2 regions of the Nonomuraea sp. LPB2021202275-12-8 genome follow, and region 1 is predicted to be linked to the other one. Evidence: riboswitches for the same ligand, from Rfam matches in the RefSeq annotation. Region 1 holds a riboswitch; the other holds the start of a gene.
What was found. A riboswitch is a leader RNA that binds a small molecule or an ion and turns the genes downstream of it on or off. The one in region 1 is predicted to bind glycine.
Positions count from the first base shown of each region.

Region 1 (15,207 bases):
CCGGGTTACGGAGCGCGGGTCGCAGTCGACGCAGATGGCGACGCCGCCGTTCATGGTCACGGCCAGCGGCTGGGCGCCGCCCATCCCGCCGAGCCCGGCCGTGAGCGTGATCGTGCCGGCGAGCGAGCCGCCGAACCGCTTGGCCGCCACCGCGGCGAACGTCTCGTAGGTGCCCTGCAGGATGCCCTGCGTGCCGATGTAGATCCAGGAGCCCGCGGTCATCTGCCCGTACATGGTGAGCCCCGCCGCCTCCAGCCGCCTGAACTCCTCCCAGTTGGCCCAGTCGGGCACCAGGTTGGAGTTGGCGATGAGCACCCTGGGCGCCCACTCGTGGGTGCGGAAGACGCCCACGGGCCGGCCCGACTGGACCAGGAGCGTCTCGTCGCCCTCCAGCGTCGTGAGCGTCCTGACCAGCGCGTCGAACGACGGCCAGTCGCGCGCGGCCTTGCCCGAGCCGCCGTAGACGACGAGCTCCTGCGGATGCTCGGCGACCTCCGGGTCCAGGTTGTTCTGGAGCATGCGGAGCGCGGCCTCCTGCGGCCAGCCCTTGGCGGTGAGGGTGGTGCCTCGCTGCGCGCGCACGGTGCGGCTCATGCGACCTCCTGAATGAACATATTCACCTATGTCACCCGAAGACTACAACGGTTAGCTCACGAGGAACTGGGTGGCCGCCAGCTCCCGGTAGAGCTCGTCCGCGCCGACCAGCTCGGCGTGGGTGCCGACCGCGCGCACGCCGCCCGCCTCCATCACCACGATGCGGTCGGCGTTGGTGACGGTGGACAGCCGGTGCGCGATGACGAGCACGGTCGTCTCCGCCGCCACCTCGGCGATGACCTCGCGCAACCGCAGCTCGTTGACCGCGTCGAGCTGCGAGGTGGCCTCGTCGAGCAGAAGCAGCCTGGGCCTGCGCAGCAGCGCTCTGGCGATCGCCACCCGCTGCCGCTCGCCGCCCGACAGCAGCACGCCCCGGTGCCCGACCGCCGTCTCCAGCCCTTCCGGCAGCCTGGACACGAGGTCGTCGAGGCGGGTGCGGGCGACGGCGCGCAGCACCTCCTCCTCGGTGGCGTCCTGGGCGGCGAAGACCAGGTTCTCCCGCAGGGTGCCGGCCAGCACGGGAGCGTCCTGCTCCACGTAGCCGAGCGAGGCCCGCAGCTCGCCGAGCGGCCAGTCCTCGATCCGCCTGCCGCCCAGCGTGATCGTCCCGCCCTGATGCTCGTAGAAGCGTTCGAGCAGGGCGAACACAGTGGACTTGCCCGCACCCGACGGCCCGACGAGCGCGGTGAGCCCACCCGGCGGCACGTCGAAGGTCACTCCGTCGTGCACGATCGGCCGGTCGTCGCCGTACCTGAAGACCACGTCCTCGAACGTGACGCCCAGCGGCGTGAAGTCCTCCGCCGGCAGCAGTCCGGCGACCGGCTCGCCGGGCAGCTCCTCGATCTCCCTGATCCGCCTCATCGCGGCCAGGCCCTGCTGGAGCTGCACCGCGCCCTGGACGAGCTGGCCGATCGGCGACACCAGGTAGAACAGGTAGAGCAGGAACGCGATCAGCGACGACACCTCGAGGGCGCCGGAGGCGACCCGGGAGCCGCCGACCGCGAGCACGCACAGGAACGCGACCTGCACGGTCATCCACGTCGCCACCCCGGCCAGCGAGGTCCACCCGGCGACCTGCAGCCCCCGGTCGCGAGCCCGCCCCGCCGCCTCGGCGACGACCTCGATCTCGCGCTCCTCGGCGCCGCTGGCCTTGACCGTGCGGTAAGCCTGCAGCGCCCGGTCGAGCACCGCGCCCATGTCGCCCACGGCCTCCTGCGCATGTGTCTGCGCGCGCTGGATCTTCGGCATGACCAGTCCGGTCAGCCCGCCGATCACCACGATCACCAGCAGCGTGACCAGGAGCAGCACGCCGTCGATGGTGATCATCAGGACGATCGCGCCGACCAGCATGAACAGCGAGGTGACCGAGTCGACGACCCCGTTGGTCAGCACCGCGCGCAGCAACGTCGTGTCACCGGTCACCCGCGACAACAGGTCGCCGGGCTTGAGCCGGTCCACGTCCGCCACCCGGAGCCGCAGGATCCGGTCCACCAGCCCGCGCCGGGCGCCGAGCACGATGCCCTCGCCGGTGCGCTCCATCAGATAGCTGCCGGCTGCGGACACCACGGCCCCGATCACGACCGCGACGGCCAGCCCGGTCAGCGGCCCGGCCATCGACTGGTCGGCGCCGAACGCGTCCACCACGTACTTGGCCAGCAGCGGCATCGCCAGCCCCGCCGCCGAACCGACTAAGCCCAGCACTCCGCCCACGACCAGGACCCACCTGTGCGGGCGCAGGTAGACGAACAACTCCTTGATCACCAGATCTCCTCTCGCGATATATCCCGACAACACCCAACGAACGGCAACACCAGATCCGCACCGGTCAACTTAAATTGACGACCTAAGTATGTCAACTTATATTGACGCTCCTCCTTCAGGAGGACGCGGCGCATCCACCGGTCGCGCTGGGACGAATAGGGGCTCGAGGGACCCGGCCGGCACCTCTCAGACGATCAGCACTTTCGAAAGGACCGAACATGGAGCTCCGGATCAACCGGCGCGCCCTCATCGGACTCGGCGTCGCGGCGGCACTGACCGCCTCCTCGTTCGCCATGCTCCGTACGGACTCCGGCAATGCCTCCTCGCACCGCGAGGCCCCGGCGATCGCGGGCGACCCGCGTAACGACAACACCGACGTGTACGCGTTCGTCAGCCCCGACAAGGCCGACACCGTGACCCTCCTGTCCAACTGGATCCCGTTCCAGGAGCCGCAGGGAGGGCCGAACTTCTACACCTTCGACACCAAGTCGCGCTACAACATCAAGATCGACAACGATGGCGACGCCAAGCCCGACATCACCTACCAGTGGACGTTCCGCGACGAGGACCGGCGCGGCAACGACACCTTCCTCTACAACAACGGCCCGGTGACCTCGCTCGACGACCAGAACCTGCTCTACCGGCAGCGCTACACGCTCAAGCGGATCACCCCGGGCGGCAGCAAGACGCTGGTCTCCAACGGCATCGTGGCGCCGAGCAACGTCGGGCCGGCCTCCATGCCCGACTACGGCACGCTGCGCGCCCAGTCCATCACCGGCCTGCCGGGCGGCGGCAAGACCTTCGCCGGCCAGTCGGACGAGGCGTTCTTCCTCGACCTGCACGTGTTCGACCTGCTCTACGGCGGCGACCTGTCGGAAGTCGGCGAGGAAACCACCAAGGGCTACAACGTCAACACGCTGGGCCTCCAGGTGCCGATCAAGGATCTGGCGCTCAAGGGCGACGCCAAGCGCAACCCGGTGATCGGCATCTGGTCGACCACCGACAAGTTCAGCCCCAACGGCCACGTCCAGGTCTCCCGCCTGGGCAACCCGCTGGTCAACGAGCTGGTCGCGCCCGCAGGGCTGAAGGACGCCTTCAACGCGCTGCCGCCGGCCAAGGACGCCGACGTGCCGGCCCTGGTCAAGCGGGTCACCGACCCCGAGGTGGCCAGGCTGCTCCAGTCCATCTACGGCATCAAGGCTCCCGCCACCCCGCGCAACGACCTGGTCCAGATCTTCCTGACCGGCATCGCCAAGGGCAACGGGCCGATCGCGGCCGACCTCAACTCGCAGTCGCTCAACAAGGACGCGGGCAAGGTGCGACCGGCCGAGATGCTGCGGCTGAACACCTCCATCCCGCCCACCAAGGACCCGAACAGGCTCGGCGTGCTCGCCGGTGACCTGCAGGGCTTCCCGAACGGCCGCCGGCTCGTCGACGACGTCGTGGACATCGAACTGCAGGCCGTGGCAGGCGCCGCGCAGTCCGGCAAGCTCGTCCCCGGCCTGACGGACAAGGTGGACAAGAACGACAAGCCCTTCGGCCAGGTGTTCCCGTACATCCCGCTCCCCAGCAATGTCTCGGTGAACCAGCGCTGACCCCCTGACCGGCCGGCCCCTCTCCAGGCCGGTCGGTCACTCCCCCGCGGCGGGCCGCCTTCTCCCTACGCCCGCCGCCCCCACGGCCGGCCGGCCGCTCTCCCCGTCGCGGCCGGCCGGCCACCTTCCACAGCACCGGAGCCCTCGATGCGCCCACTCCTCCTGGCCGCCGGCCTGATCCTGGCCGGCGCGCTGCTGTTCACCGCCTTCGCCGTCTCCGCACCCGTCGCCATCCAGCAGACCGCCGCCGGACGTCCCGCGGAGACCCTGCAGGAACGCCTGAAGCGGCTGCCCGCCGACCACCGCGGCTGGGCCGAGCTCGGCGCCCAGTACGTGGACCAGGCCCGGGTCACCGGCGACCCGTCCTACTACGTGAAGGCCGAGGGCGCGCTCGCCACGGCCGCCCGGCTCGACCCGCGCGACGACACTGTCCTGACCGGCAGGGCCGCGCTGGCCGCCGGCCGCCACGAGTTCGCCGCCGCGGTGGAGCTGGCCGAGCGGGCCGTCGCCGTCAATCCCTACAGCGCCGGCGCCCACGGCGTCCTCGCCGACGCCCACACGCAACTCGGCGACCTGCGCGCCGCCCAGCGGGCCGTCGACAGGATGATGAGCCTGCGGCCGGGCGTGGCCGCCTTCGCCCGCGCGTCGTACGCGGCCGAGCTGCGCGGCGACCAGGAGGCGGCGCGCAGCTTCCTGGAGTACGCCCACGACGACGCGCACACCCCCGCCGACCTGGCCTACACCCGCTACTACCTGGGCGAGCTGGCCCTGCACGGAGGCGACCCGGCGACGGCCGACCGGTGGTACGCCCAGGCACTGGAGGTCCAGCCCGCCCACACCCCGGCCCTCGCCGGGCGGGCCAGGGTCGCCGCCCTCGATGGCCGTCTGACCGAGGCGCTCGGCCTCTACGAGAGTGTGGTCCAGCGGCTCCCGCTGGCCCAGTACCTCATCGAGCAGGGCGAGACCCGGCTCAAGGCGGGCCTGCCCGCGGACTGGACCGTGCTGCGCGCCCAGCGGACCCTGCTGGAGCAGTCCGGCGTGCGTGACGACCTCACCTGGGCCGAGTTCGAGGCCGACCACGGCGATCCCGCACGGGCCGTCCGGCACGCCCGAGCCGAGTACGGCCGCAACCCCAATCTGGTCGCCGCCGACGCGCTGGCCTGGGCCCTGCACCGGGCGGGAGATTCCGAGGAGGCGCTCCGCTACGCCAGGCAGGCCACCTCGACCGGCTGGCGCAACCCGCTGTTGCGCCATCACCGCGCGGAGATCGAGCGCGCGCTCGGCCGGTCCGCCCGCGGCGCCACGAGCACGCCGCCCCCCGGCTTCGATCCCGAACTGCCCGCCCTTGCGAGGTTCTCATGAGGATGCTCCGGCTCGGCCTGCTCTCCATCGCCGCCGGCCTGGTGCTGTCGATGTGCGCGAGCGTGCTGTTCGTCGCCATGGCGCGAGCGGACTCGGCGACGGCCCACCCGCTCGGCAACTTCACCGTCAACCACTACGACGGGCTGCGCGTGGCCGCGGACCGCGTGCGCAACCGCGCCGTGGTCGACCTCGCCGAGCTGCCGGCCCTGCAGGCCGAACCCGACGTGGACGCCACGTACGCGGACCGCAGATGCGCCGCGCTGGCCGGTGCGCAGCGGCTCACGGTCGACGGCAGGGCGGTGCCGTGGCGGGTGGCCGGCTCGGCCCACGCCTACGCGCCGGGCCAGGGCGGCCTCCGGACCAGCCGGCTGACGTGCGAGCTGGTCGCCGTCACCCGCGTGACGGGGACCGTGGTCTTCACCGACGGCTTCGAGCAGGACCGGATCGGCTGGCGCGAGATCACCGCGGTCGGCGACGGCGTCCGGCTCTCGGGCTCGTCGGTGCCGGTCGCGAGCGTGAGCGACGAGCTGCGCCGCTATCCGAATGACCTGCTGTCCGACCCGCTCGACCAGCGTACGGCCACGTTCGTCGTGGCCGGCTCCCCCGGCGGCCTCTCCGCTGCGACCGGGCCGGACCCGGCTGGGTCCGGGGCGGCTCCCGGCGTCTCCGTCGGCATCCCGATCGGCGGCCCGATCGGCGACGCCCTGGCCGCGCTGGAGCGCGTGTTCACCGGGCTGGTCGGCGCCGACGCCCTCACCGTGCCGCTGGGGCTGCTGGCGCTCGGCCTGGCGGTGGTGCTGGGTGCCGGGCACGCGCTCATCCCCGGGCACGGCAAGACCATCATGGCCGCCTACCTGGCCGGCCGGCGTGGCCGCCCGCGTGACGCGTTCGTCGTCGGCGCGACGGTGACCGCCACGCACACGGCCGCGGTCCTGGTGGTGGGCCTGGTGCTGAGCGCGTTCTCGGCACTGGCCGGGGAGTCGGTGCTGTCCTGGCTGGGGGTGGCCAGCGGCCTGCTGATCGCCGTCATCGGCCTGCGCCTCTTCCTGAACGCCCGCCGGGGCCGTGCCCAAGAACACGGTCATGGTCATGGACACGGCCACGGGCACGGGCACGGGCACGGGCACGGTCATGGCCACGGCCACGGTCATGGCCACGGGCAGGGGTCGAAGCGGTCCGGGCTGGTGGGGCTGGGGGTCGCGGGCGGGCTGGTGCCGAGCCCGTCGGCGCTGATCGTGCTGCTGGGCGCGATCGCACTGGGCCGCACCTGGTTCGGGGTGGCGCTGGTCACGGCCTACGGCCTCGGCATGGCCGCCACGCTCAACGTGACCGGCCTGCTGCTCGTCAAGCTCGTCGACCGCCTCGAACAGCGCGCCTCGGCCGGGCGCCGCCTGGCGACCCGGCTCTCCACCCTCGCCCCGCTGGGCACGGCGATGATGGTGGTGCTGCTCGGCGCCGGCCTGGCGGTGCGATCAGCCGTCGCGCTCTGACGGGGCCTCCGCCAGGAGGATGTCGCGCACGAGGGTCTGGACCCAGGACCGGCGCCCGGCTTCCCGGCGGACGGCTCGTGGACGGTCCGCCACGAGGGGCTGCTGCCGATGCCCTAGACGGCGCCCCAGGTGGAGCGACCTAGATATGCCGGCGCGCGCGCCTGCTGGACGGCAGGTCGTGGCGGCCGGAGAGGAACTCCTGAAAAGCGATCTTGGCCCTGATGACCGGTCGCCGCCATCGCTCCTCGCGGTGGATGGCCCTGGCCATCCTGCGCCGTGAGCGCCCGGCGAAGAACCAGTGCGCCCACGGCGAGCCCGGCCTGGCCAGCCGCACCGCGCCCACGACCAGCAGCACCGGCAGGAACAGCCCCGCCATCCCGGTCCAGATCTTGCCCTTGAGCAGCGTGACGACGGCCAGCACGAGGTTGGCCACGATCAGCACGGCCGGGCTCACGAGGATGCCGTAGTCCTCGGTGAGCGGGCGCAGCCCGATGAGCAGCAGCCCGGTCACGGCGACGGCGATGAAGACGGCGTCGACGGAGGTGCGCCCCTCTTCCTCCCAGTAGACGTCGTGCAGGTGCAGGATCAGCGCGAACTCGTCCAGCACCAGGGCGGACCCGACCCCGAAGATCGACGCGGCGACCGCGTAGCCCTCCTGCGAGGCCCCGGAGACGACGAGCCCGGCGACGCCGCCGACCAGCATGAGCACGACGCCGAACACCACGTGGTGGATGTGCATCTCGCCCACGTTGAGGTTGCGGAACCAGCCGACCTTCGCCCTGATCAGCCGCACGTGGATGCGGGTGGCGATGAAGGCCACGATGAGCGCGACGAAGAAACAGAACAGCGGCAGCCGTCCTGTGGCGATGATGCTCTGCTGGAACCAGTTCCCCATGACCTTGAGAACGACTCTACGAGGCTCCTCGTACTCCTTGAGGAAAAGAGAGCTGCTTTGTCCGTCAGGACAGGAAGGCGCGCAGGAGGGCCGCCGTGCCCTCCAGGTGCTCGGCGACCGCGCACCGGGCCGCCTCCGGGTCACCGGAGACGATGGCCGTCACCATGGCCCGGTGCTGGGCGGCGGCGTGGTCGAGGTTGGCCTGGAGCATGGGGATCGCGTCGAGCAGGTCGCTGACCCGCAGGCGCGCGTCGGCGCAGGCCGCCGCCAGCAGGGAGGAGCCGGTGAGCTCGGCGATGGACAGATGGAAGGCGGTGTCGAGGCGGCGGTAGTCCGCGAGGGACGCCTCGTCCAGGTCCGACAGTCTCCGCTCCAGGGTGGCGCGCTGGAGCGGCGTGAGGCCGGAGGCGGCGAGCACCTGGGCGGCACCGCACTCCACCGCCATCCGGAAGGTGAGCGCGTCGGCCAGGTCCGCCGCGCCCATGTCGGCCACGACCTTGCGCAGGTCGGCCGCGCCGGGGGTGGGCGGCACGTAGATGACGAACGCGCCGCCGTAGCGGCCGCGCCGTACGTCGAGATAGCCCGCTTCCTGCAGGGCTCGGATCGCATCGCGCAGGGTCACCCGGCTGATGCCGAGCTGGACGGCGAGCTCGCGCTCCGGGGGGAGTTTCTCGCCCGGCGCGACCACGCCGAGCTTGATCGCCTGGAGCAGCCGCTCCACGGTCTCCTCGAAGGCGTTTCCGGCCCGTACCGGCCGCAACACCGTCATCAAACGCGCCGACTCGTCCAACGTGTCCTCAGGTCTTGACAAGCGATCCCGGCATGCACATCAATGGTCTGAGACTAGCCCAATCAACTGGTAAGCGCGTCCAGCAAGATGGGAGCGACCTACGTGAGCGATCGATCCGGCGCCGGCTTCCTCACCGTCGAGGAGCTGCGGGACGAGGTGTCGCACGGACGGATCGACACGGTGCTGCTGGCGCTCGCGGACATGCAGGGCAGGCTCCAGGGCAAGCGGCTGTCGGCACGTTACTTCCTGGACGAGGTGCTGCACCACGGGTCCGAGGGGTGCAACTACCTGCTCGCGGTCGACGTGGACATGAACACGGTCGGCGGCTACGCGATGTCGTCCTGGGATCGGGGGTACGGGGACTTCGTGATGAAGCCGGACCTGCCGACGCTGCGCCGGGTGCCCTGGCAGGAGGGCACCGCCATGCTGATGGCCGACCTGGCGTGGGAGGGCGGCGCGGAGGTGGCCGCCTCGCCCCGGCAGATCCTGCGCCGCCAGCTCGCCCGGCTGGAGGAGCGCGGGCTGCGCGCGTACGTGGGCACCGAGCTGGAGTTCATCGTCTACGAGGACAGCTACGAGGAGGCGTGGAAACGCGCCTATCGCGACATGTCGCCCGCCAACCTCTACAACGTCGACTACTCACTCCTCGGCACGGCGCGCATCGAGCCGCTGCTGCGCCGGATCAGGCGCGAGATGGAAGGCGCCGGGCTCTACGTCGAGTCCGCCAAGGGCGAGTGCAACCTGGGGCAGCACGAGATCGCCTTCCGCTTCGACGAGGCGCTGAGGACCTGCGACAACCACTCCGTCTACAAGAACGGCGCCAAGGAGATCGCCGCCCAGGAGGGCAGGTCGATCACCTTCATGGCCAAGCCCAACCACCGCGAGGGCAACTCCTGCCACATCCACATCTCGCTGCGCGGCACGGGCGGCGACCTGGTCATGGCGGGCGACGGCCCGCACGGCATGTCCGAGCTCGGCAGCAGGTTCGTGGCCGGTCAGCTCGCCGCCATGCGCGAGTTCACCCTCATGTACGCGCCCAACATCAACTCCTACAAGCGCTTCGTGCCCGGCAGCTTCGCGCCCACGGCCGTCAAGTGGGGCGTGGACAACCGCACCTGCTCGCTGCGCCTGGTCGGCCACGGCCCCTCGCTGCGAGTCGAGAACCGGGTGCCGGGCGGCGACGTGAACCCCTACCTCGCGGTGGCGGCGCTGATCGCGGCCGGACTGCACGGCATCGACGGCGAGCTGGAGCTGGAGGAGGCGTTCGAGGGCAACGCCTACGCCTCGGGCGCCGAGACCGTGCCGCACACGCTGCGGGACGCGCTCGCGCTGTTCGAGGGGTCGAAGCTGGCCCGCGAGACGTTCGGCGACGAGGTGGTGGCGCACTACGCCAACAACGCCCGGGTCGAGCTGGAGGCCTTCGACGCGGCGGTGACGGACTGGGAGCTGTTCCGCGGCTTCGAGCGGATGTGAACGGACAGGCAATGAAGATCATCAATCCGGCCACGGAAGAGGTCGTCGCCGACGTCGAGTTCGCCGGCGTCGGCGAGGTGGACCGGGCCGTGGAGCGTGCCAGGAAGGCACAGGCGGCCTGGCGCGAGGTGGCTCCGGGAGACCGGGCGCGCCTGCTGCGCCGCTTCGCCGACCTGGTGGACGGCCACGGCGAGGAGCTGGCCCTGCTGGAGGTCGCCAACGCCGGTCACCCGATCGGCAACGCCCGCTGGGAGGCGGGCGCCGTCCGCGACGTCCTGCACTTCTACGCCGGAGCCCCGGAACGCAACCACGGCAAGCAGATCCCGGTGCCCGGCGGCGTGGACGTGACCTTCCAGGAGCCGCTGGGCGTCGTCGGCGTCATCGTGCCGTGGAACTTCCCGATGCTGATCATGTCGTGGGGCGTCGCACCGGCGCTCGCGGCGGGCAACACGGTGATCGTCAAGCCCGCCGAATGGACCCCGCTGACCGCGCTGAGGCTGGCCGAGCTGGCCCTGGCGGCGGGCCTCCCCGAGGGGGTGTTCCAGGTGCTGCCTGGAGCAGGGGAGGTCGCGGGAGCCCGCCTGGTCGAGCATCCGGACGTGGCGAAGATCGTGTTCACCGGCTCGACCGAGGTGGGCAAGGAGATCGCGGCCAAGGCCGCCGCCCAGGTCAAGCGGGTCACCCTCGAACTAGGCGGCAAGTCCGCAAATATCATCTTTGCGGACTCAGACCTGGAAAAGGCGGCGAAAGCCGCCCCCTATGCCGTCTTCGACAACTCCGGCCAGGACTGCTGCGCCCGATCCCGCATCCTCGTGCAGGCCGGCGCCTACGACGAGTTCCTCCAGCGGCTGTCGGAGGCGGTGCGCGGCATCCGCGTCGGAGACCCCCTCGACCCCGGCACCGAGATGGGCCCGCTGATCAGCGCCGAGCACCTGGACCGGGTCCGCGGCTTCGTCGACGAAGCCCCCTACCTCCAGGGCGCCTGCCCGCAGGGCAAGGGGTACTGGTTCCCGCCGACGGTGCTGACCTCGTCGGTCACGGACCGGGCGTTCACCGAGGAGATCTTCGGCCCGGTCGTGTCGGTGGTGCCGTTCGCCGACGAGGCGGAGGCGGTGCGCATCGCCAACGACACCCGCTACGGCCTGAGCGGCTCCATCTGGACCCGCGACATCGGCCGGGCGCTGCGCGTGGCCAGAGCCGTCGAAGCGGGCGCGCTCTCGGTGAACTCCAACTCGTCCGTCCGCTACTGGACCCCGTTCGGCGGCTTCAAGCAGTCGGGGCTCGGCCGCGAGCTCGGGCCCGACGCCCTGTCGGCGTTCACCGAGACCAAGAACGTCTTCATCTCATCGGAGTGAAACATATGCAGCGTTTGCAGGACCGCGTCGCCGTCATCACCGGCGCGGGCAGCGGCATCGGCCTGGCCACCGCGCACCGGTTCGCCCAGGAGGGCGCGAAGGTCGTCTGCGTGGACATCGACGAGGAATCGGGCACCAAGGCCGCGGCCGAGGTCGGCGGCCTGTTCGTCAGGGCGGACGTGACCAGCGAGGACGACGTCGAGCGGATGTACGCCACGGCGCTCGACAGCTACGGCAGCGTGGACATCGCCTTCAACAACGCGGGCATCTCCCCGCCGGACGACGACTCGATCCTGGAGACCGGCATCGACGCCTGGCGGCGCGTCCAGGAGGTGAACCTCACCAGCGTCTACCTCTGCTGCAAGCACGCCATCGGCCACATGCGCCGCCAGGGCAAGGGCTCCATCATCAACACCGCCTCCTTCGTGGCGGTCATGGGATCGGCGACCTCGCAGATCTCCTACACCGCCTCCAAGGGCGGGGTGCTGGCGATGTCGCGGGAGCTGGGCGTCCAGTTCGCCCGCGAGGGCATCCGGGTCAACGCCCTGTGCCCCGGGCCGGTCAACACGCCGCTGCTGCGGGAGCTGTTCGCCAAGGACCCCGAACGCGCCCAGCGCCGGCTGGTGCACGTGCCGGTCGGCCGCTTCGCCGAGGCGTCGGAGATCGCGGCCGCCGTCGCCTTCCTGGCCAGCGACGACGCGTCGTTCATCACCGCGTCGCAGTTCCTGGTGGACGGCGGGATCTCCGGCGCCTACGTGACACCGCTATGAGGAGACGACGATGAGGCGGCCGGTGATCGGCATCACGTCCTACGTCGAGCCGGCGCGGTTCACGGTCTGGGACATGACCGTCGCGCTGCTTCCGTACACCTACGTGGAGCAGGTGGTGCGGGCGGGCGGCCAGCCCGTGCTGCTGCCGCCGGCCGGCGAGCCGGCCGCGCTGACGGGACGGCTGGACGGGCTGATCCTGGCGGGCGGGGGCGACATCGATCCCGGCAGGTACGGCGAGCAGCCGCACGAGCGGACCGGCTACATCCGGAAATTTCGCGATGAGGCGGAGTTCGCGGTCCTTGAGGCGGCCCTCACGGCCGGGCTCCCCTACCTGGGCGTCTGCCGGGGCCTGCAGGTGCTGAACGTCGCCCTCGGCGGCAGCCTGCACCAGCACCTGCCGGACGTGGTCGGGCACGCCGGCCACTCCCCCGCACCCGGCGAGTTCGGCCACCTCCCGGTCCACCCCGTCCCCGGCAGCCGGGTCGCCAAGGCCCTCGGCGAGGATCCGGTGGAGGTGCCCCACTACCACCACCAGGCCGTCGACCGCCTGGCCCCGGGCCTGCGGGTGGCCGCCACGGCCGGCGACGGCACGATCGAGGCGTTGGAGCTGGACTCCCACCCCTTCACGATGGCCGTCCAATGGCATCCGGAGGCGGCCACCGACTGCGCCCTCTTCGAGGCCCTCGTGGCGGCCTGCTGACCCGGCCCCTCGGGACCGTACGCCCGCGGCATGGGGACGGACGCCGCGCTCGGCGTACCGGGGCGCGACAACACCCCCATGACGCCACTAGGCTTGCGGACATCACCGTCGAAACCGTGCGGGAGAGCGCCCTGACAGCCGGTCGGGGTCCCTGAAGGAGCAAGCCCTCCCCGCGAACCTCTCAAGGCAAAGGACCGCACGGACGAGGTGTCCTCTGGAAAGCAGGCCCGATGGGCCTCGCCGAAGGTGAAAGTCCGGTAAATCCCCGGGCGAAGCTCTCAGGCACCGACGACAGAGGGGGAGGATCCCGGCATCCGATCCTGTCCTGAGGTGCGACACATGTCCCGACCGACACCGTTGAAAGACGTACACGAGGCGCTGGGCGCCACGCTGACCGACTTCGCCGGCTGGCTCATGCCGCTGCGCTACGGCAGCGAATCCGCCGAGCACAACGCGGTCCGCCACGCGGCCGGGCTGTTCGACCTCTCGCACATGGGCGAGATCTTCCTGACCGGGCCGCAGGCTGCCGAGGCGCTGGACCACGCGCTGGTGGGCCACCTGTCGGCGCTGGCGGTCGGCCGGGCCCGCTACACCATGATCGTCAACGAGCGCGGCGGGGTGCTGGACGACCTCATCGTCTACCGGCTCGGGGACGAGGAGTTCATGGTGGTGGCCAACGCCTCAAACTACGAAATCGTCGGCACTGAGCTGAAAACTCGGGCTAAGTCGTACGACGTGGTGGTCGAGGATCGCTCGGACCAGTACTCGCTGATCGCCGTGCAGGGCCCGCGCGCGCAGGAGATCCTCGCCACGCTCACCGACGCGGACCTGGCCGGGCTCAAGTACTACGCCGGGCTGCCCGCCCAGGTCGACGGGCGGCAGGCGCTCATCGCCCGCACCGGTTACACCGGCGAGGACGGCTTCGAGCTCTTCGTGGCCAACCAGGACGCCGTGCCGCTCTGGGACGCGCTGATGGCGGCGGGCGAGCCGTACGAGCTCAAGCCCGCCGGGCTGTCGAGCCGCGACACGCTCAGGCTGGAGGCCGGCATGCCGTTGTACGGCAACGAGCTCGGCGTCGAGCTGACCCCGTTCGACGCGGGCCTGGGCAGAGTGGTGAAATTCGACAAGCCGGGCGACTTCGTCGGCAGGTCGGCGCTCGAGGCGGTAAAGGACACCCCGCCGCCGCGCCGGCTCGTCGGCCTGGTCGCACGCGGCCGCCGGGTGCCGCGCCACGGTTACCCGGTCACCAAGGACGGTGCCGTCGTCGGCGAGGTCACCAGTGGTGCGCCTTCCCAGACTCTGGGGAAGCCCATCGCGATGGCCTACGTGGACACCGGGGTCAATGAAGGTCTGGCCGTGGACATTCGGGGCAGCCATGAACCCATGGACCTGGTTGAGCTGCCCTTCTACAGGAGGAACAAGTGAGCAACATCCCTGAGGACCTGAGCTACACCAAGGAGCACGAGTGGGTGGCCGGTCTCGAGGACGGCCTCATCGCCACCGTCGGGATCACGGCCTTCGCCGCCGAGGCCCTGGGTGACGTCGTCTACGTGCAGCTTCCCGAGGTCGGCTCGACCGTTGAGTCAGGGGACTCCATCGGCGAGGTCGAGTCGACCAAGTCGGTGAGCGAGATCTACACCCCTGTCGGCGGCGAGGTGGTGGAGGTCAACCAGACCGTGGTGGACGACCCGTCGCTGGCCAACAGCGACCCTTACGGCGAGGGCTGGATGTTCCGGGTTCGCGTGGAAGGCGACGCGGAGGACCTGCTTTCGGCCGAGGAGTATTCGGCGCTCACCTCAGGCGAGTCCTGATCCGACCGTCGGGGCCCGGCAACGGGCCCCGGCCCTGCTGAAAGGCGCATCAATGGCGATCAGCGTCTTCGACCTGTTCAAGATCGGCATCGGCCCGTCCAGCTCCCACACAGGCGGTCCGATGGCCGCCGCGCACAAGTTCGCGCGCAGCCTGCACGACGACGGCCTGCTCGACCGTACGGCGCGCGTCGAGGTGATCCTGTACGGCTCGCTCGGCCTGACCGGCAAGGGCCACGGCAGCGACAAGGCCGTGCTGCTCGGCCTGTCGGGCGAGAAGCCCGAGCTGGTGGACGTCGACAGCATCGACGAGCGGCTGGCCGCCATGCGCGAGTCCGGCACGGTCAAGCTGTACGGCACCCGTGAGATCCCCTTCGTCGTCGGCCAGGACCTGGTCTTCGAACGGAAGATCTCGCTGCCCGAGCACCCGAACGGCATGCGCTTCACCGCTTCCTCCGACGACGGCGAGCCGCTGCGCGAGAAGGTCTACTTCTCGGTCGGCGGGGGCTTCGTCGTCGACGAGACGGCTACCGGCGCCGACCGCATCAAGCCGGACGACACGGTCCTGCCCTACCCCTTCACCTCCGCGGAAGAGCTGCTCAAGCACTGCTCGA
Region 1 covers NZ_JBAHWD010000009.1:98,807-114,013, forward strand. Annotated here, with positions in the region: gene hutU (urocanate hydratase) at 1-594, opposite strand, end outside; gene V5E28_RS19140 (ABC transporter ATP-binding protein) at 646-2,355, opposite strand; gene V5E28_RS19145 (DUF4331 domain-containing protein) at 2,574-3,950, shown strand; gene V5E28_RS19150 (tetratricopeptide repeat protein) at 4,098-5,312, shown strand; gene V5E28_RS19155 (nickel/cobalt transporter) at 5,309-6,802, shown strand; gene V5E28_RS19160 (hypothetical protein) at 6,942-7,697, opposite strand; gene V5E28_RS19165 (FadR/GntR family transcriptional regulator) at 7,762-8,466, opposite strand; gene V5E28_RS19170 (glutamine synthetase family protein) at 8,590-9,960, shown strand; gene V5E28_RS19175 (aldehyde dehydrogenase family protein) at 9,972-11,315, shown strand; gene V5E28_RS19180 (3-oxoacyl-ACP reductase) at 11,321-12,085, shown strand; gene V5E28_RS19185 (gamma-glutamyl-gamma-aminobutyrate hydrolase family protein) at 12,096-12,785, shown strand; glycine riboswitch at 12,895-12,992, shown strand; glycine riboswitch at 12,993-13,090, shown strand; gene gcvT (glycine cleavage system aminomethyltransferase GcvT) at 13,125-14,210, shown strand; gene gcvH (glycine cleavage system protein GcvH) at 14,207-14,596, shown strand; gene V5E28_RS19200 (L-serine ammonia-lyase) at 14,649-15,207, shown strand, end outside.

Region 2 (15,207 bases), on a different contig from region 1:
GACCTCGCGGGGACCTGCTCGCCCATGTTCACCATCCGCGACCACACGCAGGAGCCCTCGCAGACGCTGTCGTCCGTCCTGGCGGCCACCCGCCACGACCAGCTGGGCCAGGCCGTGGTGCTCTTCAGGCTCGGCCTGCTCCGCGCCGACCAGGAACGCTACGACGACGCCGGAGACTGCTTCGAGCGGTCGCTGCGACTGTTCGGCGAGCTCGGGCACCGTCACGGCCACGCCCTGGCCCTGTCCTACGCCGCCGCGCTGGACCAGTATCTGGGCAATTCTGACCTGGCGCTGCGCCGCCTGAACGAGGCTCTGGACGGGCTGCGGGAGGCCGGGGACCACGGCGGGGAGGCGTACTGCCTGCGCAACATCGGCCAGATCCACCTGGAGTCGGGCGACTTCCCCAACGCGCACGCCTACCTCGGCGAGGCGCTGGCCATCAGCGAGCGCAGCGGCTCCCCCAGGAACGGCGCCCAGGCCCTCTTCTGGCTCGGCACCCTCCAGCTCCGCCAGGGCCGCCTGGAGGCCGCCGAAGCCGCCTTCGGCCAGGTGCTGACCACGGCCAGCGACATCGGCGACGCGACCGGCCAGGCGATGGGCCTGCTGGGGCTCGGCGAGGTCCGCACCCGCCTGGGAGCACACGACGACGCCATCAGGGCGCTGCTGGACGCCCTGGAGATCGGGCAGGCCATACCGTCGCGGCGGATCCAGATCAGAGCCCTGCACGCGCTCGGCCGGGCCGCACACGAGTGCGACCGCGACCACCTGCGCGGGCAGGAGCATACCCAGCACGACCAGGGACGCGCGCAGCCGAACGCCTACGGCTACGGGCAGGCGGTGCGGTGGCTGGAGGAGGCGGCCTGCCTCGCCGGGGAACTGGGAGTGCGCGCGCAGGCCGCCCGGGTCCTGCGCACGCTCGGCGAGGTCCATCAGACGGCCGGCCACGCCACGGCGGCGGGCGCGGCCTGGCGGGAGGCTCTCACCCTCTTCGAAGCCCTGGGCAGCCCGGAGGCCGCCCAGGTCAAACTCGCGCTCGGCTGAGCGCGCTCACCGGGCGGCGGGCAGCGGCCGCGGCACGCGCGGGATGCCCCACAGCCGGTTGTCCTCGCGCAGCGTGCGCAGCCGATCCACCTCGGCGGTCCACATGGCGCCCTTGGGGGTGGCCTTCGCCTTGCGGCGGGCGATGCGGTCGTCATAGGCCTTCACGCCGAACGTGGCCCGCTGCCCCGCCTCCGCCGCGCGCAACGCCTCGGTCAGCGCCCTGTCGAACGCCTGCCCCGCGGCCAGCAGCTCCACCTCGTCCGCGTCGGCGGCCCGCAGGTCCCGCAGGGTCCGCTCTGCCTGCCGCGCCTTGTCCAGCAGCTCGGGGATGCTCTTGGAGATCTCCAGATCCGCGTGGAAGCGGACCTCGGCCTCGCGGCTCACCCGCGGACGGAAAAACGCCATCGACTCTGCCCTTCAAGCTGTCGGCTCTTACCAGCGACAAGGGTACGCCGAGACGCGCCACGCCCAGTAACCGGATCCGCGCGAGTTATCCGGTCCCGGCGCCTTTACATAGTAAGATGATCACCATGCCCGCCAAGCGACCACCCGTCCCCCTCTCCCGCGAGCGCATCATCGAGGCCGCGCTGCACATCGCCGACAGCCAGGGCCTGCGCCGGCTGACGATGCGCAGGCTCGGCGACGCCCTCCAAGTGGAGGCCATGGCCATCTACCACCACCTGCCCAGGGGCAAGGAGGCGCTGATGGACGCCCTGGCCGAGCACGTCACCGCCGTCCGCGTGGAGCAGGCGGCCACCTGGCAGGAGACGGCCAGGGCCTGGTGCCGGGCCAGCCGGGAGGTGCTGCGCGAGCATCCCGGCGTGCTCGCGCTCGCCCTGACCAAACCGCCCAAGGGCGGCACCGCCCTGGCCATCGGCGAGCAGATCGAGCAGCTCGCGGACGCGGGCCTGCCGGACGCGCGCGACGCCGTGCGGTCGCTGCGGGCGTTCGTCTTCGGCAGCGTCGCGGTCGAGGTGCAGCAGTCGGGATGGGCCGACCCGGAGGTCGACGAGTGGACCCGGCGCGACGAGCGGGCCGACGCCGACTTCGAGCGAGGACTCGAAGCTTTGCTCCGAGGCTTGGAAACGTAGTGTGCGTGTCGAGCTTGGACCGTTATCCTGCATAAGGCACGCTGTGTCGAAGGTCACACGCTCGGGGCATCCTCCTCTAACAGTCCTAACGGGCTATGTCGGAACGTGTGACATACACCGCACACTTGCTGAAACTGAACCCGAGCCGCTCCCACCCCTCTTCCGGGAGCACCCACGAGATATCGGAGGCACGCCGATGTGCCCGCACGACCCGGTCTGTCCGTCTGCCGAGGCGCCCGACCGCGAGGCCGCACGCACCCTGGCCTGCCACCCCGAGCAGGGGTGGAGCCTGCTGTGCAACGGCGTAGTCCTGTTCGAGGACACCGGGGAGCTCCTGCCCGGCGGCACCGCCATCGCCCCGCACCGCCCCGACCCCCTGGTCGGCGCGGCCTGACACACGATCGGCGGCCATAGCCGGCAGCGGGGCCGATCACGCACCCCCGCGTGCGTCGGTGGCGTCACGCGCCGCCACCTTCCACGGGACGGCGAGCCCCCGCTACTTCCTGTAGCGCGTCAGCCAGTCGGCCACCACCTCGCCCACCCGGGCGGGGTTCTTTTTCAGGTCGTGCCCCTCCCCCGGCAGCACCACCAACCGCGCGGCGTCCGCCGGATCGGGAATCCCGAACGGGTCCCTGTCCCCGCTGACCACCAGCACGTCCACGCCGGCGCCGCGCAGCTCCTCCGCCCTGGAACGTTCCGGCTTGCCCGGCGGATGCAGCGGGAAGGCGAGCGCCACCACGGACACCGCGCCCACCGTCCCGGCCGTCCGGCAGGCGACCCGCGCCCCGTTGCTCCGCCCACCCTGCACCAGCGGCACATCCGGCCACCGCGCGCGCAACTGGTCCACCACGACCAGCCACGCCTCGTCCTGCCTGGCCGCCACCCCCGGCGCCCGCGCCCCGGCCACCCTGAACGCCTGCGTCACCCTGGCCACGCTCGCGCCCACGCCGAGCGCCGCGTCCCGCACCGCCACGAGATCGGGCGCGTCCACTCCCCCGGCGGACCCGTGGGTGAGCACCAGCAGCAGCCGGGCCCGCTCCACCTCGTCGACCTCGACCCGCGCGGCCCCCCGAGGAGTCATGATCTCCATGGCAGCACCGTACCTGGGGATGAGTCGAAGATGGCCCTCAGGTGGGATGACGGCGTGCCCGCGAGCATGGAGGATTACCCGTATGCCAGACACGAGTCCCTTGCGCGAGGACCTGCAGGCCACCTTGGCCGCCCGCCGCGACCTCGGCCCCGAGTATGAGTCCGCCCTGGTCGACTCTCTGGTCGAGCGCCTTGACGCCACCATCGCCGCCCGGGTCCACGCCGAGCTCCAGATGCGCGGCGCCGTGCCCCCCAAGCAGAAGAGCAGCGGCAACGCCATGATCCCCATCGCGCTGGGCTCGATGGGCATCGGCATCCCGTTGACGGCGGTCGCGGCGGGCACCGCCGGCGTGGTGGGCCTGATGATCGCCTGGGTCTCCATCATCGTGATCAATGTGGCGGCCGCCACGGCCATCATGCGCCGCCCGTAGCACAGCGCGCCACCGGCTGGCCGTGGCGTCAGCCCGCGCCGCCGTCAGGCGCTCCCCGCATGCCGTCCGCGTCGACCCGCACGCTCGCCACCCTGGCATAGCGGATGACGAGCCGTTCGGAGTGCTTCCACGGGTTCGGTTCGAGACGCAGTTCCAGGTCAAGCGGACCGCCGGTCAGGGACAGGCCGCCGAAGTCGAGATCCTTGACGCACCGGGGACCGAAGAAGTCGTAGTGGTCCGGGTCGCGGGCGAACGCCTCCGCACCGGCGGGCAGTCGCGGGCCCAGCTCGGGCAGCTTGTCCAGATAGGCGCTCGGGTCGTGCATCAGCGCGCCGTCCCGCCACTCGACCACGACGAATTCCACGTACCCTTCCTCTCCGGCCACGCCGGCCGGCTCTCCGCTCGCTCACCGTCATGCCACCCACGCCCCGGGACACCGCGACAGACACAGCGACAGACACAGCGACAGACTCCGGCAGGACCGGTGAGGCGCTCGCCCGCGCGCGCTCGCCTGGGGTCAGGCGCCCCGGCCGTAGCGCAGGCGCACCTCTGACGCGAGCGTCTCGTCCTCGTGGTCCAGGCCGTACGCCCACACGTGGTCGGCGTCGTCGGCGCGGCCTCGCAGCGGGAGGGTGCGGGCCAGCAGTTCGATGGCGAGGGCGCTGGTCTGCGGCTCGCCGCCGTCCTCCACCGCGCCGGCGAACTCCGCGCAGGCCAGCTCCAGGTGCGCGATGCCGAGTTGGACGCGCAGCCGGGCGGCGTGGTCACCCGAGGCGTCCTCGAGCGCGTCCAGCAGCACCTCCGCCGCCTCCCCCGGCTCACCGCGCTCCATCAGCAAGTCGGCGAGCTGCTGAGTGGCGTGCACGCGGAGGTCCGCGCCCTCGTGCCCGCCGTCCGCAGGCCCTGCCGCGCCGCCGCCGATCGGCTGTCCCGTTCCTCCATCCGCGGCCCTGCCGATCCGGCCGTCCGCGGCTGCGCCCGTGCCACCCGTGCCACCCGTGCCACCCGTGCCGCCCTGGCCACCCTGGCCACCCTGGCCGCCGTCCCGGAGGGGGCCGCCGTCGGCGTCCCTGCCGCCTCCCTGCTGGGCGTCCATCAGGTGGCCGGCGTCGATGGCGGCGCGGAGCGCGGCCTCGGCCTCGTCGTAGTCTCCGGTCTCGGTGGCGAGCCTGGCGAGCGCGAGGTGGGCGAGGGGGACGTAGGCGGGTGTGCCGACCCCCAGCACGGCCTGCCACGCGGCCCTGGCCTGGCCGTAACGGCCTTCGCGCTCGAAGCCCTGCGCCAGGTGGCAGGCCGCCTGCGCGGCGAACTCGGGGTGGCCGGTGGCCAGCGCGGTCCTGGCGGCGGCGCGGGCGCCCTCGACGTCGCCGCGCTGGTCGAGGACGACTGCGAGGCCGACGGCGGCCTGTGCCACGTCGGGACCGCCCGGTGCGGAGGCCACCTTGGCGAGTATGGTGGCCGCGCCGTCGAGGTCACCGTCTTCGGCCAGGCGGCGGGCGGTGTCGAGGGGCGGGGTCTCCAGCTCTGAGGACGTCAAGAGAGCTCCTTCGGCGACGATCGCCCCGAGCCTAACGACTTCTGGCGATCATGTCTGCTCACTTGCGCCCGTAGGAATGACAGGGTCACCTTTGGCCGGTACTGATGGCGTTCGTGGTGGATTCGGAAACGCGCGTGGCCCCCGCCCGGCGGGGGCCGCGCGCAGCGCACCTCATGGGTCCGCGCCCGCACGTTGGAGACCCAGCCCCCTCGCGCGACGACACGCACGGGGGCCGGGCCCCGGTCGCGGGTCAGTCCTCGTACGCCTCCAGCGGCGGGCAGGAGCACACCAGGTTGCGGTCGCCGTACGCCTGGTCGATGCGGCGCACCGGCACCCAGTACTTGCCGTCGCGCAGCGAGGGCACCGGGTAGCCGGCCTCGGTGCGCGAGTACGGGTGGGACCACTCGTCCGCGGTGAGCGCCTCCGCGGTGTGGGGGGCGTTACGCAGCGGGTTGTCCGTCTGGTCGTAGTCGCCGGAGCCCACCTTCGCGATCTCGCCACGAATGGCGATCATCGCATCGGCGAACCGGTCCAGCTCGGCCAGGTCCTCGCTCTCCGTCGGCTCGATCATGAGCGTGCCCGCGACCGGGAACGACATGGTCGGCGCGTGGAAACCGTAGTCGATGAGCCGCTTGGCCACGTCGTCGACGGTGACGCCGGTCTCCTTGGTGATCTGCCGCAGGTCGACGATGCACTCGTGGGCGACGAGCCCGCCCCGCCCGGTGTAGAGGACGGGGTAGTGCGGGGCCAGGCGGCGCGCCAGGTAGTTGGCCGACAGGATGGCCTGCTCGGTGGCCGCGGTGAGGCCGTCGGCGCCCATCATCCTGATGTACGCCCAGGAGATCGGCAGGATCCCGGCCGAGCCGTACGGGGCGGCCGAGACGGGACCGACCGGCGTGCCGTCGCGCAGCGGGTGGCCCGGCAGGTAGGCGGCGAGGTGGGCGCGGACCGCGACGGGGCCGACGCCGGGCCCGCCGCCGCCGTGCGGGATGCAGAACGTCTTGTGCAGGTTCAGGTGGGACACGTCGGCGCCGAACTCGCCCGGCTTGGCCAGCCCGACCAGCGCGTTGAGGTTGGCCCCGTCGACGTACACCTGGCCGCCGGCGTCGTGCACCTTGGCGCAGACCTCGGTGACGGTCTCCTCGTAGACGCCGTGCGTGGAGGGGTAGGTCACCATGATGGCGGCCAGCCGGTCACGGTGCTTGGCGATCTTGGCGTCGAGGTCGGAGAGGTCCACGTTGCCGTCGGAGTCGCAGGCCACGACCACGACCCGCATGCCGGCCATGACGGCGCTGGCGGCGTTGGTGCCGTGTGCCGAGGACGGGATGAGGCAGACGTCGCGCTCGCTGTCACCGCGGTCGCGGTGGTAGGCGCGGATGGCGAGCAGCCCGGCGAACTCGCCCTGCGAGCCCGCGTTCGGCTGGATGGAGACCGCGTCGTAGCCGGTGACCTCGGCGAGCCAGCCTTCCAGCGTCTCGATGAGCTCGACGTAGCCGGCCGCCTGCGCCTCGGGGGCGTAGGGGTGGATGGCGGCGAACTCCGGCCAGGTGATGGGCTCCATCTCGGTGGTCGCGTTCAGCTTCATCGTGCAGGAGCCGAGCGGGATCATCGACCGGTCGAGCGCGATGTCCTTGTCCTGGAGCTTGCGCAGGTAGCGCAGCATCGCCGTCTCGGAGTGGTGGCTGTGGAAGACCGGGTGGGTCAGGTAGGCCGACTCGCGCGCCAGCGAGGCGGGCAGCGCGTCGTGCACGCGCGGGTCGTCGAGAGCGACCTCGGCGACGCCGAAGGCGCCCCACACGGCGGCCAGCTCGGCCGCGCCGGTCTTCTCGTCGCAGGCGACGGAGACATGGTCGGCGTCGGCCTGCCAGACGTTGACGCCCCGCTCGGCGGCGGCGGCGACGATCTCGGCCGCCCTGCCGGGCACGCGGGCCAGGACCGTGTCGAAGAACTCCTGGTGGACGACCTCCACGCCGCCCTGGCGCAGGCCCTCGGCCAGGGCCGCGGCGTGCCGGTGCACGCGTGCGGCGATGCGGCGCAGCCCCTCGGGCCCGTGGTAGACGGCGTACATGCCGGCGATCACGGCCAGCAGGACCTGGGCGGTGCAGATGTTGCTGGTGGCCTTCTCGCGGCGGATGTGCTGCTCGCGGGTCTGCAGGGCGAGGCGGTAGGCCGGGTCTCCGTCGACGTCGACGGACACGCCCACCAGACGGCCGGGCATCTGCCGCTGCAGGCCCTCACGTACGGACATGTAGGCGGCGTGCGGGCCGCCGAAGCCGAACGGCACGCCGAACCGCTGCGAGGAGCCGATGGCGATGTCGGCACCGAGCTCGCCGGGGGCGGCGACCAGCGTGAGCGCGAGCAGGTCGGCGGCGGCCACGACGAGCGCGCCGGCCGCGTGCGCCCGCTCGGCGACGGCGCGGAAGTCGCGCAGCCCGCCGGAGGCGCCCGGATACTGTACGAGCACGCCGAAGCACTCGGGCAGTTCGCCGGCCAGGTCGCTCTCCACGAGCGTGATGCCGAGCGGTTCGGCGCGGGTGGCCAGCACCGCCTTCGTCTGCGGCAGCGTGTCGGCGTCGACCACGAACACCGCGCTCTTGCTCTTACCGGCCCGCCGGGCCAGCGTCATCGCCTCGGCCGCGGCGGTGCTCTCGTCGAGCAGCGAGGCGCCCGCGACGGGCAGGCCTGTGAGGTCGGACACCACGGTCTGGAAGTTGAGCAGCGCCTCCAGCCGGCCCTGGGAGATCTCCGGCTGGTACGGCGTGTAGGCGGTGTACCAGCCCGGGTTCTCCAGCAGGTTGCGGCGGATGACCGCGGGCGTGACGGTGTCGTGGTAGCCCAGGCCGATCATGGAGGTGAGCACCTGGTTGCGGTCGGCCAGGGCGCGCAGCTCGGCGATGGCCTCGACCTCGCTCGCGGCGGCGGGCAGTTTCAGGCGGTCCTTGGCCCTGATCGCCTCCGGGACGGCCACGGCCACCAGATCCGCCACGGACTCGAAGCCCACGGTTTCGAGCATGCGCTGCTGCTCGCTCTGGGACGGCCCGATGTGCCGGGTCGAGAACGGGGGTGGTGACAGGTCGGTCATGGAGATGCCTCCCGAGGCTATGGAGACCGGCGCAGGGCGCGGGCGAATGCCGGATCTCCCCCTCTGTCACCGCGCGCTGTCTCGCGACCTGAGAGCTTCACCCCGAGGGGCTTGCACCGTCGGTGAGGTGCGCCTGGCGGGCGCACCTGCTTTCCAGAGTTGCCTCACCCGAGCGGTACAGGATGCCTGAGAGATTCCGGGGAGGGTTGCTCCTTCGGCGCCCCGGGCCTGCCGGGGACTCTCCCGCACGGGGTCGTCAGCATGTCCTAGATTACTACCCAATGCGGCGCGCGCGACGCCGCTGGGCCAGCTCGTCAGCGGGGTGATCGGCCGGGACGGTGTCCGCGACCGCCGCCCGTTCCCCCGGCAGCTCCGCGAGGGATCCCTCGACCTCGCGCCAGACCCGGCCGAGCGCGATGCCGAACACGCCCTGGCCACCCTGGAGGAGGTCTATCACTTCGTCCGCCGAGGTGCACTCGTAAACGCTCACGCCGTCGCTCATCAGCGTGATCTGCGCGAGGTCGGCGACCCCGCGATCACGGAGATGCTGCACGGCCGTGCGGATCTGCTGAAGGGAGACCCCGGTGTCCAGCAGCCGCTTGACGACCTTGAGCACCAGGATGTCGCGGAAACTGTAGAGGCGTTGGGAGCCCGATCCTTGCGCTGCTCTTATCGTGGGCTCGACCAGGCCGGTGCGTGCCCAGTAGTCAAGCTGCCTGTAGGTGATGCCGGCCGCCGCGCACGCCGTCGGGCCACGGTATCCGATGTCGTCCGGCAGCTTCGCAGGCTGCTCGTCGAAGAGCAGACCCTGCTCTCCGGCACGCTGCCGCGCGCTCTCACGCCGCACCGGATCTTCCTGGCCGGCCGTCTTTCCCTCGCCGCTGCTGACCGCCACGCGGACCTCCGGCTTTCTCTCATCCCGTGGCCTGATCTGGGGGTTCGTAAAAAGGCGACCACGGGTTTCACTTGCACCGTAGGACCGTGACCATGCTCAGTCAACGATCCGGCTCGGCGCGTCGTGAAGCGTAAATGCACTGAAATACCTACCCCGCCCTGCCAAAGTCTTCGGGAGAGATCGTGTCAAGGAACTCCCTGAACTTCTCCACCTCGTCCTCCTGGTCGTCGGGGATGATCACTCCGGCCTCCTGGACGACCTCCTCGCTGGCGAAGATGCGGGCCCCGGTGCGCAACGCGAGCGCGATGGAGTCCGAGGGCCTGGCACTCACCTCGACGCCGTTGGAGAAGACCAGGTCGGCGAAGAAGATGCCGTCGCGCAGCGCGACGATGTTGACGGCGCGCAGCCCCACGCCCAGTGCGCTCAGCACGTCTCTGAACAGGTCGTGCGTCAGGGGCCTCGGCGGCGGCTCCTCCGCCTGGGCCAGGGCGATGGCCGTCGCTTCGGTCATGCCGATCCAGATGGGCAGGAACCGTTCCCCGTGTGCCTCCTTGAGCAAGACGATCGGCTGATTTGTGGGCATTTCTACGCGAACACCCACGACCTCCATCTGCAACACGGGCTGCTCCATATTCGACTGGCCGGCGACCCGGCACAGCTCATAGCTGGTCCGCTTCTGCAATTCAACGTAACACCCGGGGGGCCCTGAATGTCCCTCGGGCCGCTCATCGCCCGAGAACACTGCGCACGCCCGTGCGCAGCAGAGCCGCGTGCAGGTCGAGCAGCAGAGCGGACAGCTCTCTGGCGACCTCGTCGGCCTCGCCGATCGCGCCGGGCGCCCGCCGTTTCAGGATGGGCGCCACCGTCTGCTCGACCAGGCCCGCCTCCCGCTCGGCGGCCGCCTTGACGGCCCGCAGGTGGCGGGCGTGCAGCCCGAAGCGGGCCAGCGCGCCGACGCTGCGCGCCACCTTGAGCGCGTCATCGTCGTAGCGCCTGGCCGTCGGCGCGAGCAGGCCGTAGTCCTCCAGCTCGGTGAGGGTCTCCTCGTCGAGCCCGGCCGCCTCGAGCAGCTCGGCACGGCTGAGCCGCACCTCCTGCTTGTCCTGCACGGCGCGGGGACGGGCGAAGCTCTCCGCCATCTTGTCCTTGATCACCCTCAGCGGCAGGTAGTGGTCGCGCTGCTCGGTGAGGATGTAGCGGAGCTGCTGGACGTGCAGGTGGGTGAACTTGCGGAAGCCGGACGGCGTGCGCTCGGGCTCGATGAGCCCCTCGCCCTCAAGGAAGCGGATCTTGGAGACGGTGACGTCGGGGAACTCGCCCTGCAGGAGGGCGAGCACCTCCCCGATGCTCATGTGCGAGCGTGCCGCCTGCGAGCTCATGCGCCGGTGGGTGTCCGCATCAGGAACAGGAGCCGGAACTTGCCGATCTGCACCTCGTCGCCCGAATGCAGCGGGACCTCCTCGATGCGCTCCCTGTTGACGTAGGTGCCGTTGAGGCTGCCCACGTCGCGCACGGAGAACTGGCCACCGCGCTTGCGATAGAACTCGACATGCCTGCGCGAGACGGTGATGTCGTCGAGGAAGATGTCGCTCTCCGGATGGCGCCCGGTGGTGGTGAGCTCCTTGTCGAGCCGGAAACGGCTGCCCTGGTTGGGCCCCCTGGTCACGGTTAGCAAGGCCGTGCCCGGCGGGAGCTGTTCGACCAGCGCCCGCTCGGCCAGCAGCATGTCACCGGTCTCTGCCTCGTACGCCTCTATTCCCGCGACGGAGATCGTCGACGTGGTGTCCCCTGAGACCTCCGGTCTGGCCAATGGTGACCCACAGCGGGAACAGAAACGGGCATCCTCGGGGTTGGCATGCCCGCACTGCGTGCAGTAGACGCTCGGCATCGATCGGCTCGGCCTCCTACCGCGAAGACGCGGCAACGGTGCTCGGGGCGCGCCTCGCTTCGCTCTCAAGTTTGCGAATGCCGCAACTTACGCTGATCAGCGGCAAAGGTCAAGGCGGGGCGCTGGACGACAGGTTCGGACGCTGACAAAGTTACCGCCGCCCCTGCCTGAAGGTCCATGCCGCCGCGCCTTTCTAACATTACGATCTTGCCCTCCATCCGACAAATCGCCGTCCTCCGACCGCGACCGCGGATCCGGGCGATCACATGGTGGCCTGCTCCACCACCCTGGCCCACCGCTCCAGGAGGACCGCAGCGGTGTCGACGTCGGCCGCCTCGGCCCACAGGTCGGTGACGGGCTCGGTGGCGGCGGGCAGGATGAGCACCCAGCTCCCGTCGTCGCCGACCACCCGCACCCCGTCCGTGGTGTCGATGCGGTAGCCCTCCGAGGCTGACTCGGCCGCCTCGATGACCGAGCGCATCACCGCCCCCTTGGCCGCCCACTGCGTCGGGATCGCCCGCTTGAGCAGCTTGGCCTCGGGGATCCTGGCGTCGATCTGGCTGAGGGACAGCCGGGTGCGGGCCACCAGCCCCAGCAGGCGCATGAACGCGGCCAGCCCGTCGAGCGCGGGGCTGAACTCGGGCACCACGAACCCGCCCCGGCCGTCGCCCGCGAAGATCATGCCGGCGCCCGCGGCGGCGGAGGTGAGGGCGTCGACCGCGGTGGAGGTCCACTGCACCTGCACGCCGTGGAAGCGGCAGACCTGCTCGGCGACCCTGGTGGTGGTCACGGGCAGCGCCACCTGGCCGCTGCGGCGCTCGGCCGCCACCAGGTCGAGCACCACGAGCAGGGCGCGTTCCTCGCTGATGAGCTGGCCCATCTCGTCCACCAGGGCGATGCGCTCACCGACCGGGTCGAAGCGGACTCCGAACGCCGCGCGCGAGGAGCTGACCAGCTCCGACAGGCGCTGCAGATCACGGCGGCGCTCGGCGATCGTCTCGGTGGGCGACAGGTCGTCGAGGACGGCGTTCACGGTGAGCACCTCGATGCCGGCGCGGCCGAGCAGCCGGGGCAGGACCAGCGAGGAGGTGCCGCCGGCGCAGTCGACCACCACCTTCATGTCTCTCACGCCGGTCATGTCCACCCGGCGCAGCAGCTCGTGGGAGTAGTCCTCGACGGCTCTGGCGGGGTAGGTGAGCTCGGCGATCTCGCCGGGGAAGGCGCGGCGGAACTCCTGGCGCGAGAAGACGCGCTCCAGCTTGCGCTGGGCGGCGGGAGACAAGTCGGCGCCGCGGTCGTCCATGATGACGATGTCGACGCTCTGCGGGTCCCCCGCCGTGGTGCGCAGCGTGATGCCGCCCGCCGCGGTCCCCCGCGAGGCGTGGAAGCGGGCCACCGGCAGCGGCGCGGCCTCCAGGTCGAGCACGTTGATCGCGCTGGCGGTGAGCGCGCTGATCACGGCCCGCTTCAGCGCCCTGGCGGCCAGGGAGGAGTCGCGGGAGGTGATGACGTGCTCGCCCTTGCGCAGGGTGGTGGCGTACGCGCTGGCCAGCCGTACGCACAGCTCCGGGGTGATCTCGACGTTGACCAGGCCGCTGACGCCCCTCCGGCCGAACAGGCTGCGCTGGCCGCGCGACTCCCAGATGACGCTGGTGTTGACGACGGCGCCCGCCTCGATGGTCTTGAACGGGTAGACCCGCACCCCGCTGGAGACGTACGCCTCGGCCTCGATGACGCACTCGTCGCCGATGACGGCGTTCTCCTCGATGCGGGCGCCGCTCATCACGTCGGTGCTCTTGCCGATCACGCAGCCGCGCAGGTGGGTGCCGGGGCCGAGGTAGACGTTGTTGTGAATGACCGCGCGGTGCAGGAAGGCGCCCTCGCGGACCACGGCGTTGTTGCCCAGGACGGTGAACTCGCGCAGTTCGGCGCCCGCCTCGACCTTGGCGTACTCGCCGATGAACAGCGGGCCCTTGAGCACCGCGTCCGGCTCGACGGAGGCGGATCCGGCCACCCACACGCCGGGGGACAGCTCGAAGCCGCCGATGTCCAGCTTGACCTTGCCGGACAGGACGTCGGCCTGGGCCTTGAGGTAGCTCTCGTGGGTGCCGACGTCCTCCCAGTAGCCGTCGGCCACGTAGCCGTAGATGGGGGCGCCGCGTTCGAGGAGCCTGGGGAAGACGTCGGCCGCCCAGTCGACGGGCTCGCCGGTGGCCACGTCGCCGAGGACCTCGGGCTCCATGACGTAGATGCCGGTGTTGACGGTGTCGGAGAAGACCTGGCCCCAGGTGGGCTTCTCCAGGAAGCGCTGCACCCGGCCGAGGTCGTCGACGATGATGATGCCGAATTCCAGCGGGTTAGGCACCCGCTTCAGACCAATGGTGACAAGAGCCGAATTTTCGCGATGAAACCGGACCATGTCCGATAAGTCGATATCCGTGAGGGCGTCGCCGGAGATGACCAGGAAACGATCGTCGCTCAGCCGGGCCGCGGCGTTCTTCACGCTGCCGGCCGTGCCCAGCGGAATGTCCTCGGTGGCGTACTGCAGGCGCATGCCCAGCTCGTCGCCGTCGCCGAAGTAGTTGCGCACCAGCGCGGCCAGGAACTGGACCGTCACCACGGTCTCGGTGATCCCATGCCGCTTGAGCAGGCGTAACACGTGCTCCATGATCGGACGGTTGACCACGGGGAGCAGGGGTTTGGGTTGGTTGGCCGTCATCGGACGCAGCCGAGTGCCCTCACCGCCCGCCATGACGACCGCCTTCACCCGATCACTCCTTTGTGGTCGCGGTTGTGAGCTGGCGCACCTGTATCACATACAACATGCCTGCCCACCAGTACAGGCCCGTGCCCCAGAGCGCGAACGCCCACCCGACAATTCGGGCTATATCGGCATACCACCCAGAGTGGGAGGCAAGGAAGAGCAGCGGGAAGGCGTACATGAGGTTGAACATGGCGGCTTTGCCCAGGAAATGCACCTGAAGTGCCTTATAGCCGTGTTTGCGGAGTACAGGGATGAAACAAGCGACAAAGAGCTCCCGGCCCAGGACGGCCGCCGCCAGCCACCACGGGATGACGTCCCGCACCAGCAGCGCCACGATCGTGGCGAAGACGTAGAGCTTGTCGGCCGCCGGGTCGATGATCCGCCCTAGCCTGCTGATCTGGTTGAACGCCCGGGCGATCTTGCCGTCGAGCCAGTCGGTGAACCCCGCGACCGCCAGGACGGCGATGGCCCACCCGTCCGCCTTCGGGCCTAGAACAAGCCAGAGGAACACGGGCACGCCTAGGAGGCGCAGGAAGCTCAGCAGGTTGGGAACCGTCCAGATTCGGTCCTCGGCGGAAGTTTCACTCACGCAGCAGACCCTACTGCGTGAACTCCCAGCACAGCGGGGCCGCATCCGGCCAAACCAGGCCCCCAGCGATGAGCGCTGCGGCCGTCACACCCTCAGGAAGGAGTGGGTGCGGCCGACCTCGGCGAAGCCGAGCCTGCCGTAGAACTCCCTGGGCCAGTCCGCGGCGTCGGCGACCAGGAAGATCGGCTCGCTGCCGGCCGCCTCGGCCAGCAGCGACCGCATGAGCGTGCGGGCGTGGCCCCTGCCCCGGTGGCGGGTGGTGGTGTAGACGTCCTCGATCTGGGCGACGCCGTCGTGCACGTACAGGTCGGCCCTGGCGGCGAGCTCGCCGTCGGGGGCGCGCACGCCGCGGAAGCCCACCAGGTCGGCGCCCCGCAGCCGGGTCTCGACGCGGGCGGCGAGCTGCTCGATGGTCTGCTCCCCCGCCTCCGGCAGGTCCGCGCGCCAGTCGCGGCGCAGCACGGGCAGGAGCGCCGGGAGATCCAGGTGCTCCGCCTCGGGCGGGCCCGCGGGCGGATCGCCGCGGAAGGCCATGACGACGTTCTCGGCGTGCTGGTAGCCGGCCGCGGCGAACGCGGGCGCGAAGGCCACGCCGAGCTCGTCGGAGTCCACGTTGACCAGGCGGTGGCCCCGCTCGGCCAGGACCTCGTCGGCCGCCTCCAGCACCGCGGCCGGATCGGCGGCGTCCCAGACGATGAGCTTGTTGTCGTCGTAGGAGTAGGGGTAGCGGTCGTCGAGGACGGCGAAGCCGCCGGGCACGTCGACGGCGTGTGGCGACCTGCGGCGGGCGAACCCCTGCT
Region 2 covers NZ_JBAHWD010000005.1:50,730-65,936, reverse strand. Annotated here, with positions in the region: gene V5E28_RS11210 (AfsR/SARP family transcriptional regulator) at 1-1,041, shown strand, start outside; gene V5E28_RS11205 (hypothetical protein) at 1,048-1,446, opposite strand; gene V5E28_RS11200 (TetR/AcrR family transcriptional regulator C-terminal domain-containing protein) at 1,572-2,132, shown strand; gene V5E28_RS11195 (DUF5999 family protein) at 2,329-2,526, shown strand; gene V5E28_RS11190 (alpha/beta hydrolase family protein) at 2,629-3,222, opposite strand; gene V5E28_RS11185 (hypothetical protein) at 3,305-3,652, shown strand; gene V5E28_RS11180 (hypothetical protein) at 3,681-4,016, opposite strand; gene V5E28_RS11175 (tetratricopeptide repeat protein) at 4,170-5,189, opposite strand; gene gcvP (aminomethyl-transferring glycine dehydrogenase) at 5,440-8,271, opposite strand; glycine riboswitch at 8,435-8,527, opposite strand; gene V5E28_RS11165 (MerR family transcriptional regulator) at 8,546-9,166, opposite strand; gene V5E28_RS11160 (bifunctional nuclease family protein) at 9,315-9,785, opposite strand; gene ftsR (transcriptional regulator FtsR) at 9,892-10,518, opposite strand; gene V5E28_RS11150 (FHA domain-containing protein) at 10,542-11,054, opposite strand; gene V5E28_RS11145 (mannose-1-phosphate guanyltransferase) at 11,317-13,821, opposite strand; gene V5E28_RS11140 (CDP-alcohol phosphatidyltransferase family protein) at 13,826-14,407, opposite strand; gene V5E28_RS11135 (GNAT family N-acetyltransferase) at 14,492-15,207, opposite strand, start outside.
Region 2: it holds a riboswitch for glycine, as region 1 does, so the genes downstream of both, gcvP (aminomethyl-transferring glycine dehydrogenase) here and gcvT (glycine cleavage system aminomethyltransferase GcvT) in region 1, are expected to answer to the same signal.